2 regions of the Amycolatopsis sp. N2S4-7 genome follow, and region 1 is predicted to be linked to the other one. Evidence: riboswitches for the same ligand, from Rfam matches in the RefSeq annotation. Region 1 holds a riboswitch; the other holds the start of a gene.
What was found. Region 1 has a riboswitch for thiamine pyrophosphate ahead of thiO (glycine oxidase ThiO). Riboswitches for the same ligand answer to the same signal wherever they lie in the genome.
Positions count from the first base shown of each region.

Region 2: linked by a shared signal. The riboswitch ahead of ACH54P_RS36540 (thiamine ABC transporter substrate-binding protein) and the one ahead of thiO (glycine oxidase ThiO) in region 1 are both predicted to bind thiamine pyrophosphate.

Region 1 is NZ_CP172299.1:7,046,049-7,050,450, forward strand. Features, by position in the region: gene ACH54P_RS33410 (hypothetical protein) at 1-459, shown strand, start outside; gene thiE (thiamine phosphate synthase) at 651-1,310, opposite strand; TPP riboswitch at 1,342-1,447, shown strand; gene thiO (glycine oxidase ThiO) at 1,441-2,514, shown strand; gene thiS (sulfur carrier protein ThiS) at 2,514-2,714, shown strand; gene ACH54P_RS33430 (thiazole synthase) at 2,716-3,474, shown strand; gene ACH54P_RS33435 (MarR family winged helix-turn-helix transcriptional regulator) at 3,572-4,000, shown strand; gene ACH54P_RS33440 (hypothetical protein) at 4,089-4,217, shown strand; gene ACH54P_RS33445 (ion transporter) at 4,228-4,402, opposite strand, start outside.
Region 2 is NZ_CP172299.1:7,693,015-7,697,416, forward strand. Features, by position in the region: gene ychF (redox-regulated ATPase YchF) at 27-1,109, shown strand; gene ACH54P_RS36535 (4a-hydroxytetrahydrobiopterin dehydratase) at 1,678-1,962, opposite strand; TPP riboswitch at 1,995-2,101, shown strand; gene ACH54P_RS36540 (thiamine ABC transporter substrate-binding protein) at 2,123-3,175, shown strand; gene ACH54P_RS36545 (ABC transporter permease) at 3,151-4,402, shown strand, end outside.

The sequences.
Region 1 (4,402 bases):
CCCGCCGGTCCGGACGTGCCGATCACCGACCAGCCGACGGTCCAGCTGGCGAAGCCCCCGGAGGAGGGGCCGGGCCGGTGGCGGAAGCTGCGCTGGCCGCTGATCATCGGCACGAGCGTGGCGGCGTTCGCGGTGGCGATCCTGGCGATCGTCGGGTTCGAGTCGGCGACGGGCACCCAGATCGGCGGCGGCACGGGTTCGAGCATCGGCAAGATCCTCGGCAGCGGTGGCGGCGGGACGGACAAGACCCCGGCCACGACCCCCACGACCTCGACGGACGACACCCAGGTGTCCCCGACGGAGACGCCGACCAGCCCGACCGAAACCTCGACCGCCCCGACGACGTCGACCCAGTCACCGACAACGACCCCGAGCACGACGACCCAGCAGCCGTCGACCTCGGCCCCGGCGACGACAACCCCGCCGACCAGCAAGGCCGCGCCGACCTCCACGCCCTGAGTCCCCTCGCGGGCCGGGCGGGCCGTCGACGAGCCCGAGCACCCACCTCGCGGGCCTCAGGTGAGGTGGGTCAGCAGGCCCGGACCGTCGATGACCTCGAGCACCCACCCCCGTGAACCCGGGCCTCAGGTGAGGTGGGTCAGCAGTGCCCGGGCCGCCGACGACCCCTGAGCACCCACCCGGCGAGCCCCTCAGGGCAGTCGGCCCAGCAATGCCCGGGCCGCGGCGGCGGGGTCCTCGGCCTCGGTGATCGCCCGGACCACCACGATCCGCGTCGCGCCCGCGTCGAGGACCTCCGGCAGGCGCTCGGCGTCGATGCCGCCGATCGCGAACCAGGGCCGGTCCGGGGCGGCCGCCGCCGTCGAACGGACCAGGTCCAGGCCCGGCGCCGGGCGGCCCGGCTTGGTCGGCGTCGGCCAGCACGGGCCCGTGCAGAAGTAGTCCACGCCGGGCTCCGCGGCGGCCGCGAGCGCCTGGTCGAGGGAGTGCGTCGACCGGCCGATCACGACGTCCTCGCCGAGGATCCGGCGGGCCAGCGGCACGGGGATGTCGTCCTGGCCCAGGTGGAGCACGTCCGCCCCGACCGCCAGCGCCACGTCCGCGCGGTCGTTCACCGACAGCAGCGCGCCGTGCCGCGCGCACGCCTCGGCCAGCACCTCCAGTGCCGCGATCTCTCCCGCGGCTTCCAGGGCACCGGTCTTGTCGCGCAGCTGGATGACGTCGACGCCGCCGGCCAGCGCCGCGTCGGCGAACTCCGCGAGGTCGCCACGGGCCGTGCGGGCGTCCGTGCACAGGTACAGGCGCGCGGCGTCGAGCCGGGCGCGGATCTTGTCACCGGAAAGGGCGGGCATAGCGGCGACCGTACCTCCCGCGTTAGGGTGGTGGGGTCCGCACGGGAGCCCGAGGCACGGGCTGAGAGGGAGCTGCCGCTCCGACCGTGGAACCTGATCCGGGTCATGCCGGCGCAGGGAGCGTGATCCCATGACGAACCTGGCAGTGGTGGGCGGCGGCGTGATCGGCCTGTCCACGGCGTGGCGTGCGGCCCGGCAGGGCCACCCCGTCACGGTCTACGACCCCGAACCCGCCCGCGGCGGCGCGTCCTGGCTGGCCGGCGGCATGCTCGCGCCGGTCACCGAGGCCTGGCCCGGCGAGGAGGACGTCCTCAGGCTCGGCGAAGAGTCCCTTCGCCGCTGGCCCGGCTTCGCGAGCGACCTGGCCCAGGAGGGCGTCGACCCCGGTCTGGCCGGTCACGGGACGCTGGTCGTCGCGTTCGACAGCGCCGACGCCGGTCACCTCGACATCCTCGCCGGCTACCTGCGCTCGATCGGCCGCGCCGCGGACCGGCTCACCGGCCGGGAGACCAAGCGCCTCGAGCCCGGGGTCGGGTCCGTCCGAAGTGGACTCCACGTGCCCGGCGACCTGGCCGTGGACAACCGGAAACTGCTCAACGCGCTCTACGCGGCCTGCGTCAACCACGACGTCCGGTTCGTCCGCGAGCGCGTCGGATCCGTGCCGGACGCCGAAGCCGTCGTGCTCGCCGCGGGCGCCTGGACCGGGCGGCTGCACCCGCAGCTCGCCGACGCCGTGCGCCCGCTCAAGGGGGAGATCCTCCGGCTCAAGCCCCGCCGCGGCTGCCTGCCGCCGCCGGTGCACACCGTCCGCGCCGTCGTCGAGGGCCGCCCGATCTACCTCGTCCCGCGCGGTGACCAGGAGCTCGTCCTCGGCGCCACGCAGTACGAGGCGGGCTTCGACCAGGCCGTCACCGCGCGCGGCGTGCGCGAGCTGATCGAGGGCGCCGAGCGCGTCTTCCCCGCGATCACCGAGTACGAGCTGGCCGAGACCGCCGCGGGCCTGCGGGCCGGCAGCCGGGACGCGCTGCCGTACCTCGGCGTCCTGGACGACGGCGTCTACGCCGCGACCGGGCACCACCGCAACGGACTGCTGATGGCCCCCGTGACCGCGGACGCCGTGGTCGCCTGGCTCGAGGGGGAAAAGCCGCCCGAAGGCGTCGAAGCGGCTTCGCCCGCCCGCCTGCACCAGAAGGAGCGCGTGTGATGGAGATCAAGCTCAACGGGACGTGGACGGAGTTCCCGGACGGCGCCACCGTCGCGGACGTCCTCGACGCGACGGGCGGGCAGCGGCCCGGGATCGCCGTCGCGGTCGACGGCGTCGTCGTCCGCCGGAGCGACTGGCCCACCACCGCCGTGCCCAAGGGCGCGGGCGTCGACGTGCTCACCGCGGTCCAGGGAGGCTGAAATGGACGAAGAACCGCTGGTCATCGGCACCACCAAGCTGACGTCCCGGCTGATCATCGGCACCGGCGGCGCGGCGAACCTGGCCGTGCTCGAACGCGCGCTGGTCGCGTCCGGGACCGAGCTGACGACCGTCGCCATGCGCCGCGCCGACGCCGAAGGCGGCTCCGGCGTCCTCGAGCTCCTGAACCGGCTCGGTATCGAGCTGCTGCCGAACACCGCGGGCTGCCGCACGGCCGCCGAAGCCGTCCTCACCGCGCAGCTCGCGCGCGAGGCGCTCGGTACCGATCTCATCAAGCTCGAGGTGCACGCCGACGACCGGACGCTGCTGCCGGACCCGTTCGAAACCCTCGACGCCGCCGAACGGCTGGCCGCCGACGGGTTCACCGTGTTCGCCTACACGAACGACGACCCGGTGCTCGCGCTGCGCCTGGAGGAGGCCGGCTGCGCCGCCGTGATGCCGCTGGGCGCGCCGATCGGCACCGGCCTCGGCATCCGGAATCCGCACAACATCGAGCTGATCGTTTCGCGGGCGGGCGTCCCGGTGATCCTGGACGCCGGAATCGGCACGGCGTCGGACGCGACGCTGGCGATGGAGCTCGGCTGCGACGCCGTCCTGCTGTCCACGGCGGTCACCCGGGCGGCGGATCCGGAACGGATGGCCGCGGCGATGCGGGCGGGCGTCGCCGCCGGTCGCCTGGCCCGCGGCGCGGGTCGGGTGCCGCAGCGCTTCTGGGCGCAGGCGTCGAGTCCACCCCGGTGAACCGGAGTGGCTTCACGCCGAACCCGCACCGCGAACCCGTAAGGTGGACGGCACTTTCCGGCGCACCCGCGGCGGGGCAGGGCAGAAGGAGCCAGCCGTGACCAGCACCTCGGTCCAGGACGTCTCGGGCAGGTTGTACCTCGCCGTCGGGAGGCTGTCCCGGTCACTGCGCCAGGCCGGCGTGCCCGGGCCGGGCCACGGCGCCATCTCGGCGCTGGCGACGCTGGTGCACGCGGGCCAGCTCCGGCTGGGTGACCTCGCGGCCAAGGAGGGCGTCGCCGCGGCGACCATGTCGCGGATCATCGCGTCCCTGGTCGAGGCCGGGTACGTCAGCCGGGAGTCCGACCCGGTCGACCGGCGGGCGTGGCTGGCGAAGGCGACCGAGGAGGGCGAGCGGCTGGTTTCCGGCGTCCGGTCGACCCGGGTGCAGGAGCTGAACCGGCGGCTCGACCGGCTCTCGCCCGAGCACCGCGAAGCCCTGACGGCGGCGATCCCGGCGCTCGAGGCCCTGATCGCGGACGACTAGGACGCGCCTCGGGTGTGGCGCGCCGGCCGAGCGGGTACTCCCTCCGCACGCTGGTCGACCGTCGACCGGAACACCTGGGGAGGTAGGCGTGGTGGACTCGACGCTGGCCGCGATTTGGTTTCCCGATGGCCCCATGGGCGGCGTGCTCGTGGTGATCGCTCTCGTGGCCGTGATCGGGGGGACCATCATGGGCCGTCGGGCCCGGAAGAAGCCCTGATCGCGGACGACTAAGCGGCCTGTTGCCGCAGCTCGGCGAGCTCCGCGCGCAGCGCGCGGAGCTCTTCGAGGATTTCGCGGTTCGCGGCGGCCTGGGTTTCGGCCTGCTTCGCCTCTTCCTCGCGGATGTCCTCGCGCAGCTCGTCCTCCATGCCGCTGACCACGACGGCGATGAAGAGGTTCAGC
Region 2 (4,402 bases), 650 kb from region 1:
GGGGCAGCCCCGTAGACTGCGGGGTCGTGAGCCTCACCCTCGGTATCGTCGGTCTGCCCAACGTCGGCAAGTCCACCCTGTTCAACGCGCTGACGCGCAACGACGTGCTCGCCGCGAACTACCCGTTCGCGACGATCGAGCCGAACGTCGGCGTGGTCCCGCTGCCGGACCCGCGGCTGGACAAGCTGGCCGAGCTGTTCAAGTCGGAGAAGACCGTGCCCGCCGTCGTGTCCTTTGTGGACATCGCGGGCATCGTGAAGGGCGCGTCCGAGGGTGCCGGGCTGGGCAACAAGTTCCTCGCGAACATCCGTGAGGCCAACGCGATCTGCCAGGTCATCCGGGTGTTCGACGACCCCGACGTGGTGCACGTCGACGGCCGGATCGACCCGTCGAGCGACATCGAGACGATCAACACCGAGCTGATCCTCGCCGACCTGCAGACGCTGGACAAGGCCCTGCCGCGGCTGGAGAAGGAAGCGCGGACGAAGAAGGAGAACAAGCCCGCGCTGGACAACGCCCAGAGGGCGAAGGAGATCCTCGACGCCGGGCGGACGCTCTTCCAGGCGCAGAAGGAGGTCGACTTCGAGGCGTTGCGGGAGCTGAGCCTGCTCACCACGAAGCCGTTCCTGTACGTCTTCAACGCCGACGAGTCGGTGCTCACCGACGAGGCCCGCCGCGAGGAGCTGACGAAGCTGGTCGCGCCCGCGGACGCGGTGTTCCTCGACGCGAAGGTCGAGGCGGAGCTGCTGGAGCTGGACGACGAGGAGTCGGTCCGCGAGCTGCTCGAGTCGGTCGGCCAGCCGGAGCCGGGGCTCTATTCGCTGGCCCGTGCCGGCTTCCACACGCTCGGCCTGCAGACGTACCTGACGGCGGGCCCCAAGGAATCGCGCGCCTGGACGATCCCGCAGGGTGCGACGGCCCCCCAGGCGGCGGGCGTGATCCACACGGACTTCGAGCGCGGCTTCATCAAGGCGGAGATCGTCTCGTACGACGACCTGATGGAGGCCGGCTCGATGGCGGCGGCCCGCGCGGCGGGCAAGGTCCGCATGGAGGGCAAGGACTACGTCATGACCGACGGCGACGTGGTCGAATTCCGCTTCAACGTGTGAGCCGGGCGCTCACCCGGGTCGAGCGGGCCGCGGCGGACGTCCCGGATGCCGCGGAACTGCGGGCGCAGGCGGCCGAGTTCCCGCCGACCGAGCGGATCCGCCCGGCGGGCTGACAGACGAGTACGCCGCCGCTCTGGAGGTCAGGGCGACGGCGCTCGAACTGCGGCTGCTGCGCGGACTAGCCGAGCACACCCAGCAGCACGATGGCGATCAACACCACCGCGGGGGCGAGGGCGTTGATCCAGGCGCGCTGGGCGGCGGGCAGAGTGCTGTTCATGGGCGTTTTCCCTACGGGCGGGCCGATGCTTCCGCAGGGACAGCGCACTGATCATGCCCCGCGTTAGCCGCTGTGATCAAGCTCACCCGTGACCAGGGAAAACGCCGTTCAGCCGTCCAGGTGGCGGCGGTTGCGGGCGGTGAACCAGAGCACGCCTCCGGCTGCCGCCACCATGGCTGCGAACGCCGCCGAACCGACCACGATTGCCTGAGTCATCTCGTCTCCCTCCCGAAGGTTCCGGTAACCGAGAGACGTCGAACCCGGGCGAAAGTTCACCCAGAGTTACCAGGATCACAGTCCGGCGAGCACCGCATCGATCTGGGCCGCCAGGTCGAAGTCCTTCGCGGTCAGCCCGCCCGCCGAATGCGTGCTCAGGCGGAAGGTGAGCGTGCGCCAGCGGATGTCGATGTCCGGGTGGTGGTCGGCCTCTTCGGCGAGGACCGCCACCCGGTCCACCACCTCGATCGCCTGCGGGAAGCTCGCCAGCTCCACCTCGCGGGAGATGACGGACCCGGATCGGGTCCAGCCCGCACCCAACCGTCCGTCGGCCTCGGAGTCGCTCAAGATTTCCGTCATGTCTCCATGGTCGTACGTCCTGGACTACGCTGCACGGTTGCCACGGGAGTCCGGTCAGCCGGGCTGAGAGGCGGGTCACCCGCGACCGTTCGCACCTGACCGGATCATGCCGGCGAAGGGAGGGCTCGACCTCCTCGTCCGGCGAAGTGCAGGAGGGTAGATGAAACGCAGGGCTGTTCGCGCCGCGACGGCCGTCGCCGCCGTCAGCGCCGTCGCAGCGGCGTGCTCGCTGTCGGACGGTGACGGTGGCACGCAGCAGACGCCCACCGTCACCCTCGTGACGCACGATTCCTTCCTGGCGCCGCAGGAGGTGCTCGACGCCTTCCAGAAGCAGTCGGGCATCAAGGTCTCCGTGCTCAAGCAGGGTGACGCCGGGTCGCTGACCAACAAGCTCGTGCTGACCAAGGCCAACCCGATCGGCGACGTCGCGTACGGCGTCGACTCGACCTTCGCCTCGCGCGCGCTCACCGAGGGCGTCTTCGAGCCGTACACCAGCCCGGAGGCCGACCGCGGGCCGCAGCGCTACGCCGTCGACCCCGAGCACCGGCTGTCCGCCGTCGACGTCGGCGACGTCTGCGTCAACGTCGACACGAACTACTTCACGAGCAAGGGGATCCCGGCGCCGGAGTCGTACGACGACCTCGCCGACCCGAAGTACAAGGACCTGCTGGTCGCCGAGGACCCGGCGACGGCGTCGCCCGGCCTGGCCTTCCTCCTCGGCACCGTCGCGAAGTACGGCGAGGCCGGCTGGAAGGACTACTGGACGAAGCTGAAGGCCAACGGCGTCAAGGTGGTCAGCGGCTGGGAAGAGGCCTACACCAAGGACTTCTCCGGCTCGTCCGGCAAGGGGCCGCGGCCGATCGTCGTCTCGTACGCGTCGTCGCCGGCCGCCGAGGTGGGCGAGGACGGCAAGCCGCGCACCAAGGCGCTGCTCGACACGTGCTACCGGCAGGTCGAGTACGCCGGCGTGCTGGCCAACGGCAAGCAGGCCGAGAACGCGCGCAAGGTCGTCGACTTCCTGCTCTCGCAGCAGTTCCAGGTGACCGTGGCGGCCAACATGTACGTCTACCCGGCGCGCCAGGGCGTCGACCTGCCCGCGGGCTGGGCGCAGGCCGCCCCGCTGCCGCAGAAGCCGCAGACGCTGCCCGCGGACCAGGTGCAGGCCGGACGCGAGAAGTGGATCGGCGAATGGCGCACGCTGGTGCAGTCTTAGCGCCACCGCGGACCGCCCGAGGCATCGGCTTGGCGCTGCTCGGGCTGGCCCCCATCGGGTTCCTGGTGGTGTTCTTCGCCTGGCCGGTGCTGGCCATCGTCGGCCGCGGGTTCGCCGCGGGTGGTCTCGACGTCGTTCTCCGGGACCCGCGGACCTGGCAGCTGGCCGGGTTCACCGTGGCGAGCGCGGCCGCGTCCACGGTCGTCGCGGTGCTGGCCGGGCTGCCGGTGGCGTTCCTGCTGGCCCGCGTGCGGCTGCCCGGCGTCGGCCTCGCGCGGACGCTGGTGCTGGTGCCGTTCGTGCTGCCGACGGTCGTCGTCGGGCTCGCCTTCCGGGCGCTCTGGCCGGACGGCGGCGTGCTGCCGATCGTGCTGGCCAACGCCTTCTTCAACGTCGCCGTCGTCGCGCGGACCGTCGCCGGGCTCTGGTCGCGGCTGGATTCGCGGACGACCGACGCCGCCCGCGCGCTGGGCGCGTCGCCGTGGCGGGCGTTCCGCTCGGTGACGCTTCCCGCGCTGGCCCCGGCGATCGCGTCCGCCGCGGCCGTGGTGTTCCTGTTCTGCGCCACCAGCTTCGGCGTCGTGCTCATCCTCGGCGGCGCCCGCTACCGGACCCTGGAGACCGAGATCTACCTCCGGACGGTCGACCTGCTCGACCTCTCGGGTGCGGCGGCGCTTTCGCTGATCCAGTTCGCCGCCGTGGTGGCCGCGCTGGTCCTCGGCGGCTTGGCGCGCCGGCGCAAGGAGGGGGCCAGGATCGGGGCCACGAAGACGCGGCGCCCTCGTGGTGGCGAGTGGTGGGTCGTCGGCGCGGCGGGTGCCGTGCTCGCCCTCCTGCTGACCCCGATCCTCGCGCTGCTCGCCGAGTCGGTGTCCACTGAGGACGGCTGGAGCCTCGCCGGCTACCGGGCCCTGACGAGCACCGGCGAGAAGGGCGCGCTGCAGGTGTCCGGCTGGGACGCCGCGGTGAACTCGCTGAAGGTGGCCGTCGACGCGACGCTGCTGGCGATGGTGGTCGGCGTGCTCGCGTCCGTGGTGCTGGTGGCCCTGCGCCGGTCGCCCGCGAAGCCCGCGCGCGGGCTCGGCGAGACGATGGACGCCGTGCTGATGCTGCCGCTCGGGGTGTCCGCGGTGACCGTCGGGTTCGGCTACCTGGTGACGCTCGACGCGCTGCCCGGCGACCTCCGGACGTCGCCGTACCTGGTACCGCTGGCCCAGGCCCTGGTGA